One region of the Limnobacter sp. G6BE5S genome, then DNA from elsewhere that is predicted to be linked to it. Evidence: predicted binding sites of a transcription regulator. Region 1 holds the regulator's gene; the other holds the start of a gene.
The links. Region 1 encodes NrdR, which represses ribonucleotide reductase genes. Its sites were predicted from a motif close to CACNANATNTNGTG; they were not measured.
Positions count from the first base shown of each region.

Region 2: a site for NrdR is predicted at 1,735-1,748, ahead of ACVL1J_RS10015 (ribonucleoside-diphosphate reductase subunit alpha). Genes of this name have one in related genera too.

Region 1 is NZ_JBZFLM010000005.1:251,537-254,947, forward strand. It holds gene ACVL1J_RS10885 (DUF3047 domain-containing protein) at 1-226, shown strand, start outside; gene ACVL1J_RS10890 (riboflavin synthase) at 237-866, opposite strand; gene ribD (bifunctional diaminohydroxyphosphoribosylaminopyrimidine deaminase/5-amino-6-(5-phosphoribosylamino)uracil reductase RibD) at 875-2,008, opposite strand; gene nrdR (transcriptional regulator NrdR) at 2,023-2,535, opposite strand; gene glyA (serine hydroxymethyltransferase) at 2,554-3,411, opposite strand, start outside.
Region 2 is NZ_JBZFLM010000005.1:49,931-53,341, reverse strand. It holds gene ACVL1J_RS10015 (ribonucleoside-diphosphate reductase subunit alpha) at 1-1,668, opposite strand, end outside; gene ampD (1,6-anhydro-N-acetylmuramyl-L-alanine amidase AmpD) at 1,896-2,459, opposite strand; gene ACVL1J_RS10005 (PP0621 family protein) at 2,477-2,734, opposite strand; gene ACVL1J_RS10000 (cytochrome C assembly family protein) at 2,734-3,411, opposite strand, start outside.

The DNA.
Region 1 (3,411 bases):
TGACAACCCCTACACCGATCGAGTGAAAAACATCGTGATTCGTGATGCTGCAAGCGCCTCCGGCTTGATTTCCGAGAACAGGGATTTGCAGGCCGATGCGCAGAAAGCCTTCGGCAAAGAATTGCCGGAAGGCCCCGTGATGTTCACCGCCATTGCGTTGGGTGCCGATTCAGACAATACCAAGTCGAAAGCCAAAGCCTTGTTTGGTAGTCTCAATGCACAGTGAACACGCCAGTTCAGCCTTGATTCAAATTCATGGTTTTCACAATTCGTTCGCAGTAGCGCGCAATCTGATCAATTTCCAGATTCACCGGGCTGCCAGCCTTCAAGTGTTTGAGCGTGGTCATTTGAACGGTGTGTGGAATCAGGTTGATGTGAATGTCGCATTCACCTGTGGCATGGTCGTCCACTTTGTTGACGGTCAAACTAACGCCGTTTACTGTCACTGAGCCCTTGTAGGCAAAGAACGGCGACAGGGTTTTCGGCGCGCGAATTTGCAGGTGCCAGCTTTCACCCACGGGTGAAAAATCAACCACGTCACCCAGTCCGTCGACATGACCGCTTACCAAATGCCCGCCCACTCGATCAGACAATCGCATTGCTTTTTCAAGGTTAACCTCTCCCTGCTGGCTCAAGCCCACGGTTTTCGACAAACTTTCCTGCGATACATCGACGTGAAAGGTTTGAGCTTCCATGGCCACCACTGTCATACAAGCGCCTTGAATGGCAATGCTGTCACCCAGTTTTACATCTGAAAAATCGAGCGTGGGTGCATGCACAGCGAGTCGAACTCCCGCGTATGCAGAGTTTTGAAGGGGCTCTACAGTTTTAATTTGTCCAATTGATTCAATGATGCCGGTGAACATGTTTGCTACTACTCCTGATTATTTCGAACCCACGTAATGCGCAGGTCTTGTCCTTTTTGTTCAAACGAATGAATGGTCCAGTCCACATAGGCGGGCAGGGCATCAAGTTCAGGCAGGCGGAACAGGCCTTGGCCTGGTCCCAGGAAGCGCGGGGCAATGTATTGAACGATTTCATCCACCAACCCGGCTTGCAGGAAAGACCCGTTCAATCCAAAACCTGCCTCAAGATGAAGTTCATTGATGCCACGTGCGGCCAGTTCTTGCAACAGCCGCAACAGGTCGGTTTTTACTTTGCCTGCATGCAGGCCCGCGGCAACAGGCGCCACGTTCAGTGCTTCGATATTGACGGCATTGGGGTGGGTGCTCAGCCATGCGGGTGGCTGCAGCTCAGTGTGGGCAATCAGCACCTTGCCGGTTTGCAGCAATCGCGCATCGGGCGCTATTTCCAGCTTGCTGTCCACGACCACCTTCAGTGGCTGGCGTTCGGTGTCGATGCCGCGCACATTCAATTGTGGGTTGTCCGCTTTCACTGTGCCAATGCCGCTGAGTACAGCACAGGCCTGCGCACGCAGGTGGTGTCCGTCAAGTCGCGCTTCTTCGCCGGTGATCCACTGGCTTACGCCATTGTTCAGCGCGCTGATGCCGTCTGCGCTGCTGGCTACTTTCAATCGCACCCAGGGGCGCTTGTGTTCCATGCGGCTGAAAAAGCCCCGGTTGATCCAACGGGCATTTTCAATTAAAACGCCATGGGACGTTTCAATGCCTGCTGCTTGCAAAATGGCCATGCCCTGGCCTGCCACCAGTGGGTTGGGGTCGAGTACGGCGGCAACAACCCGTTTTACACCGGTGCCCACCAGCGCTTCTGCGCAAGGGCCTGTGCGGCCATGGTGTGCGCAGGGTTCAAGGGTGACATAGGCTGTGCTGTCTTGCAGGGAAATACCGCGCGCTTTGGCGTCGGCGATGGCTTGCACTTCGGCGTGACCTTCGCCTGCCCTGGCATGAAAGCCTTCAGCAATGGCAACGCCATCGCGTACAAACACGCAACCCACGCGTGGATTTGGCGTGGTGCTGTACTGGCCCTTCCAAGCCAGGTTCAGCGCCTGCTGCATCCAGTGTTCGTCGTTGTGATGAATACTAGCCATGGCCTCAGTTACTTTTAAACGCCTTTTTTGACAGTGGAACGGGCTTTGGGTTTGGGTGCGCTTGCTACGTTCTCGGCAGGTGCGGTCAGGTGGGCAATTTCTTCCGAGAAACTTTGCAGGTCTTCGAAGCTTTTGTAGACCGATGCAAAGCGAATGTAGGCAACGGTATCCAGTTGTTTGAGTTGCTGCATCACCAACTCGCCTAAAAACTTGGTGTCGACCTCGCGCGCTGCGCTCACCAGCAGTTTTTCTTCAATACTTGAAATGGCTTCATCAATGGCCTCGGCGCGAACGGGGCGTTTGCGCAGGGCAAGCATTAAGCTGCCACGCAATTTGTCGCGAGAAAACTCAACTCGGGAGCCGTCTTTTTTGACGATGGCGGGCAGAAACAGTTCTGCCCGTTCGTAGGTGGTGAATCGTTTGCCACAACTGCTGCATTGCCTGCGGCGGCGAATCGCGTCGCCTTCTTCAGACGTACGCGAGTCGACCACCTGGGTGTCGGCGTTGCCACAGAAGGGGCATTTCATAACGCCGCCGCCCCTTGCTTACTTGTAAACAGGGAACTGGCTGGTCAATTCCTTGACCTTGGCACGAACGGTGGCCAATGTGGCTTCGTCCTCTGGGTTTTCCAAAACGTCGGCGAGCAAGTGGCCAACCGCGCGGGCTTGCTCTTCCTTGAAGCCGCGAGTGGTCATGGCCGGGCTGCCCAAGCGAATGCCGCTGGTTACAAATGGTTTTTCAGGGTCATTTGGAATGGCGTTTTTGTTCACGGTAATGTGCGCGTTGCCCAAAGCCGCTTCGGCTGCTTTGCCGGTAATGCCCTTGGCCCGCAGGTCAACCAGCATGACGTGGCTTTCGGTGCGACCAGAGACAATGCGCAAACCGCGCTCGACCAGTGTTTCAGCCAATGCTTTGGCGTTCAATACCACTTGTTGCTGGTATTCCTTGAATGAAGGCTGCAGGGCTTCGTGGAAAGCCACAGCTTTACCGGCGATTACGTGCATCAAAGGGCCACCCTGAATGCCAGGGAAAATCGCACTGTTGATTTTCTTGGCCAGTTCTTCTTTCATCAAGATGATACCGCCGCGTGGGCCACGCAGTGATTTGTGCGTGGTCGATGTACATACATCAGCATGTGGCACCGGGTTGGGGTACACACCCGCTGCAATCAGACCCGCGTAGTGGGCCATGTCCACCATGAAGTAGGCGCCCACTTCCTTGGCAATTTTTGCAAAGCGTTCGAAATCAATGCGCAGTGCATAAGCTGACGCGCCGGCGATGATGATTTTTGGTTTGTGTTCACGGGCCAGGGCTTCAACCTGGTCGTAGTCAATGGCTTCTTCCTTGTTCAGACCGTAGGACACCACGTTGAACCACTTTCCAGACATGTTCAGTGGCATGCC
Region 2 (3,411 bases), 200 kb from region 1:
CCATGGGTGGCCGGTTTCAAACAACATGGAGAGAATTTTTCTCCACAGCTTGGCCGCTTCCACGGTCTTGAACAATTTCAAGTCGCCACGTGCAGCTTTTTCTTCGTAACCCACATAGGCTTTCTCGAAGGCTTTGCCGTACAGGTCGTGCAGATCAGGTGCGTCCGATGGGCTGAACAAGGTCCAGTTACCGCCTTCCATTACGCGCTTCATGAACAGGTCGGGAATCCAGTTCGCGGTGTTCATGTCGTGTGTGCGGCGGCGATCATCGCCCGTGTTCTTGCGCAGTTCCAGGAATTCTTCAATGTCCAGGTGCCAGGTTTCCAGGTAGGCACATACAGCGCCCTTGCGCTTGCCACCTTGGTTCACTGCCACTGCGGTGTCGTTCACCACTTTCAGGAATGGCACCACACCTTGTGACTTGCCATTGGTGCCCTTAATGTGACTGCCCAAGGCGCGCACGGGTGTCCAGTCGTTGCCCAAGCCGCCAGCGAACTTGGAAAGCAATGCGTTTTCCTTGATGCCTTCATAGATGTCATCCAGGTCGTCACCAATAGTGGTGAGGTAGCAGGAAGACAACTGCGAGCGAATGGTGCCGCTGTTAAACAGAGTTGGAGTCGAACTCATGAAGTCGAATGTCGACAGCACTTCATAAAACTCGATGGCACGTGCTTCACGATCTACTTCGTTCAGAGCCAAGCCCATGGCCACGCGCATGTAAAACGCCTGTGGCATTTCAATGCGGGTACCTTCCACGTGCAAGAAGTAACGGTCGTACAGGGTTTGCAGGCCAAGGTAATCGAACTGCAAGTCGCGTTCGTACTTCAGGGCTGCGCCCAGTTTCTTCATGTCGAACTGGGCCAGGCGGTTGTCCAGCAAGCCGGCAGCAATGCCCTTCTTGATGAATTGCGGGAAGTACTCGGGGTACACCTGCGCCATTTCGTCTTGCGCAATTTCGCGGCCAATAATTTCGCGGCGAATCGTGTGCAGCAACAGGCGGGAAGTGACCAATGTGTAGCTGGGTTCGTTCTCGATCATGGCGCGAGAGGCCAAAATCGCAGACTTGAACACTTCGTCGATTTTCACGCCGTCGTACAAATTCTTCAGGGTTTCTTTCTGAAGGTGTGCAACGTCAATTTCATTCAGGCCAACCGCAGCGCTTTCAATCAACGCTTTCAGCGCTTCAACATCGAGTGGGCGCTTCATGTCGCCATCGATCACGTTCAGCGCATGCTGCTCAGCTTGTTCAACTTGCTTGGCTGCACGTTCCTGTGTACGGCGCTCGCGGTACAACACGTAGGCGCGGGCCACTTCGGCTTCGCCTGAACGCATCAGGGCCAGTTCAACCTGATCCTGAATGTCTTCAATGTGGAAAATGCCACCAGAAGGCTGGCGACGCACCAGTGCGTTTACCACGCCGCTGGTCATCTGCTCAACCAGCTCGCGAATGCGGGCAGAGGCTGCGCCTTGGCCACCATTCACAGCCAAAAAGGCTTTTGTCATGGCCACAGCAATTTTGCTGGGCTCGAAACCAACCACGGCACCATTTCGGCGAATAATTTTGTAGTTTGCATACGCGCTGTCGACCACCGGCGCTGCGTTTGCAGGCTTGGCTGTAGACGTCGGCAAGTTTGTCGCCAAATCAGTGGATTCCTGGCTGGTTAGCATGCATCTTTCTCCTGGAATAATCTTTTCTTGAGGGTTTGTTTTTGTAGCGGAGGTAAAACCGGCAACCACTATATCTTGTGTTTTGTATGTGGCTTGGAACTAATTGTAGTGGTCGAAACACGATTTGGCAAACACTTTCTTATCCCCAACTTGTGCACAGAGTTATCCCCTGTGAACAACTTGTGGACAAGCTCTGGATAACTGCAGTGCAACAAAAAAACGGCCTTTTAAAGGCCGTTAATCTGAAGTTCGTAGGTGTTTGATTTGCGTAGACCTTTCCAGTCGAAGAAGGGTCCTGGATCGGTTTTTCGGGTAGGGGCTATCTCGCTGTGCGCCATTGCATATTTCAGTGGATAACGTGCTTGCAACTCCAAAGCCAGGCGCTTCAAGCTGGCGTACTGCGCCCCCTCGAATGGGGTGTAAATGTCACCCAGCAATTCAATGCCAATTGAAAAATGATTGAAATTGCTGCGGTACATGGCCGAGGAAATTCCGGCATGCCATGCACGTTTCTCACACGACACAAATTGGGTAATGGACCCGTCCCGATCAATCAGGAAATGCGAGGAAACATGCAGGCCGATTAGCTCACCGAACGAGGGGTGCGCATGGCAATCGAGCCGATTCAGAAACAGGTCGGTAATTAACGAGGTGTCGCGCCCACGCTCGGGCAGGCTAATACAGTGAACAACCAAGGTGTCGATCACTGTACCCATTGGCCGGGCATCCTGATTGGGACTTTGCAGGCGGTGAACCCAGTCTTCCTCTATCCAGCCCTCATCAAGCCACATGGCATGCCCCTTCGGTGTCAGTGAACTTTTTCCCCAGCCGCTTTGGCATGCTCCATGCCGCAATAAAAACGACCCTGCATCATCACGCCTTCCGACATGGGGCTGTATGCGCCGCAGTGTTGGCAAGGCATGATCTCTTCCTGTTTTTTACGGCCAAGATTGCCTTTTTGTTGAGTGTTCACACTGGGTTTTTCACCCAATTGTTTGCGCTGCCAGCTTTTGAAAAGAATCCAGGCCACCAATGCCAAGCCCAGAAAAAACAGAATACGCCCCATCAAACTGCCCTTTTCAAAATAAATTCGAGTACAAACTGGGTGCCGAAATACGCAAGTACCAACACGGCATAACTGCCCAAACACCAGCGCAAAGCGACCTTGCCGCGCCAGCCAAACACCACGCGCCCGCCCAGTAACACGGCAAATGAGCACCATGAAATGATGGCAAACAGGGTTTTGTGATCAAAACGCCAACTGCTGCCGCTCCATTCCTCAGAAAAGAGAAAACCGGTAATCAAGGTCAGCGAGAGTAAAACAAAGCCCGCCCACAATTGCCGGAACAAAATGGACTCCATGGTGAGCAAAGAAGGCAACTGATCCAGAAGGCGCTCACGCACCATGCGGTTTTCCTGAGTACTGGCAACTGGCTGATGCAGGGCTTTTTCCTGAAAAGCCATCACCACCCCATGGGCGGCAGCAATGCCCAGCAAGCTATAGGCAGCAAGCGCAATGAGCAGGTGCAGCTGAAACAAATGGTCTCCAGCCATGCGAATGGCGGCATCTTCACCCATCCACAAGGGCAGCAAAAAGACCACCGCACAAAGCGGAAACACAATTAATTCAAGTAAGGGCACTCGGTTGAAAAAACTTTCAACAAAGGCCACCAGCGAGGCCAGCCAGGCCACACACATCAAACCCAGCACAAAGCCGAAGTGCATGCCATCGGCTTGAAACAA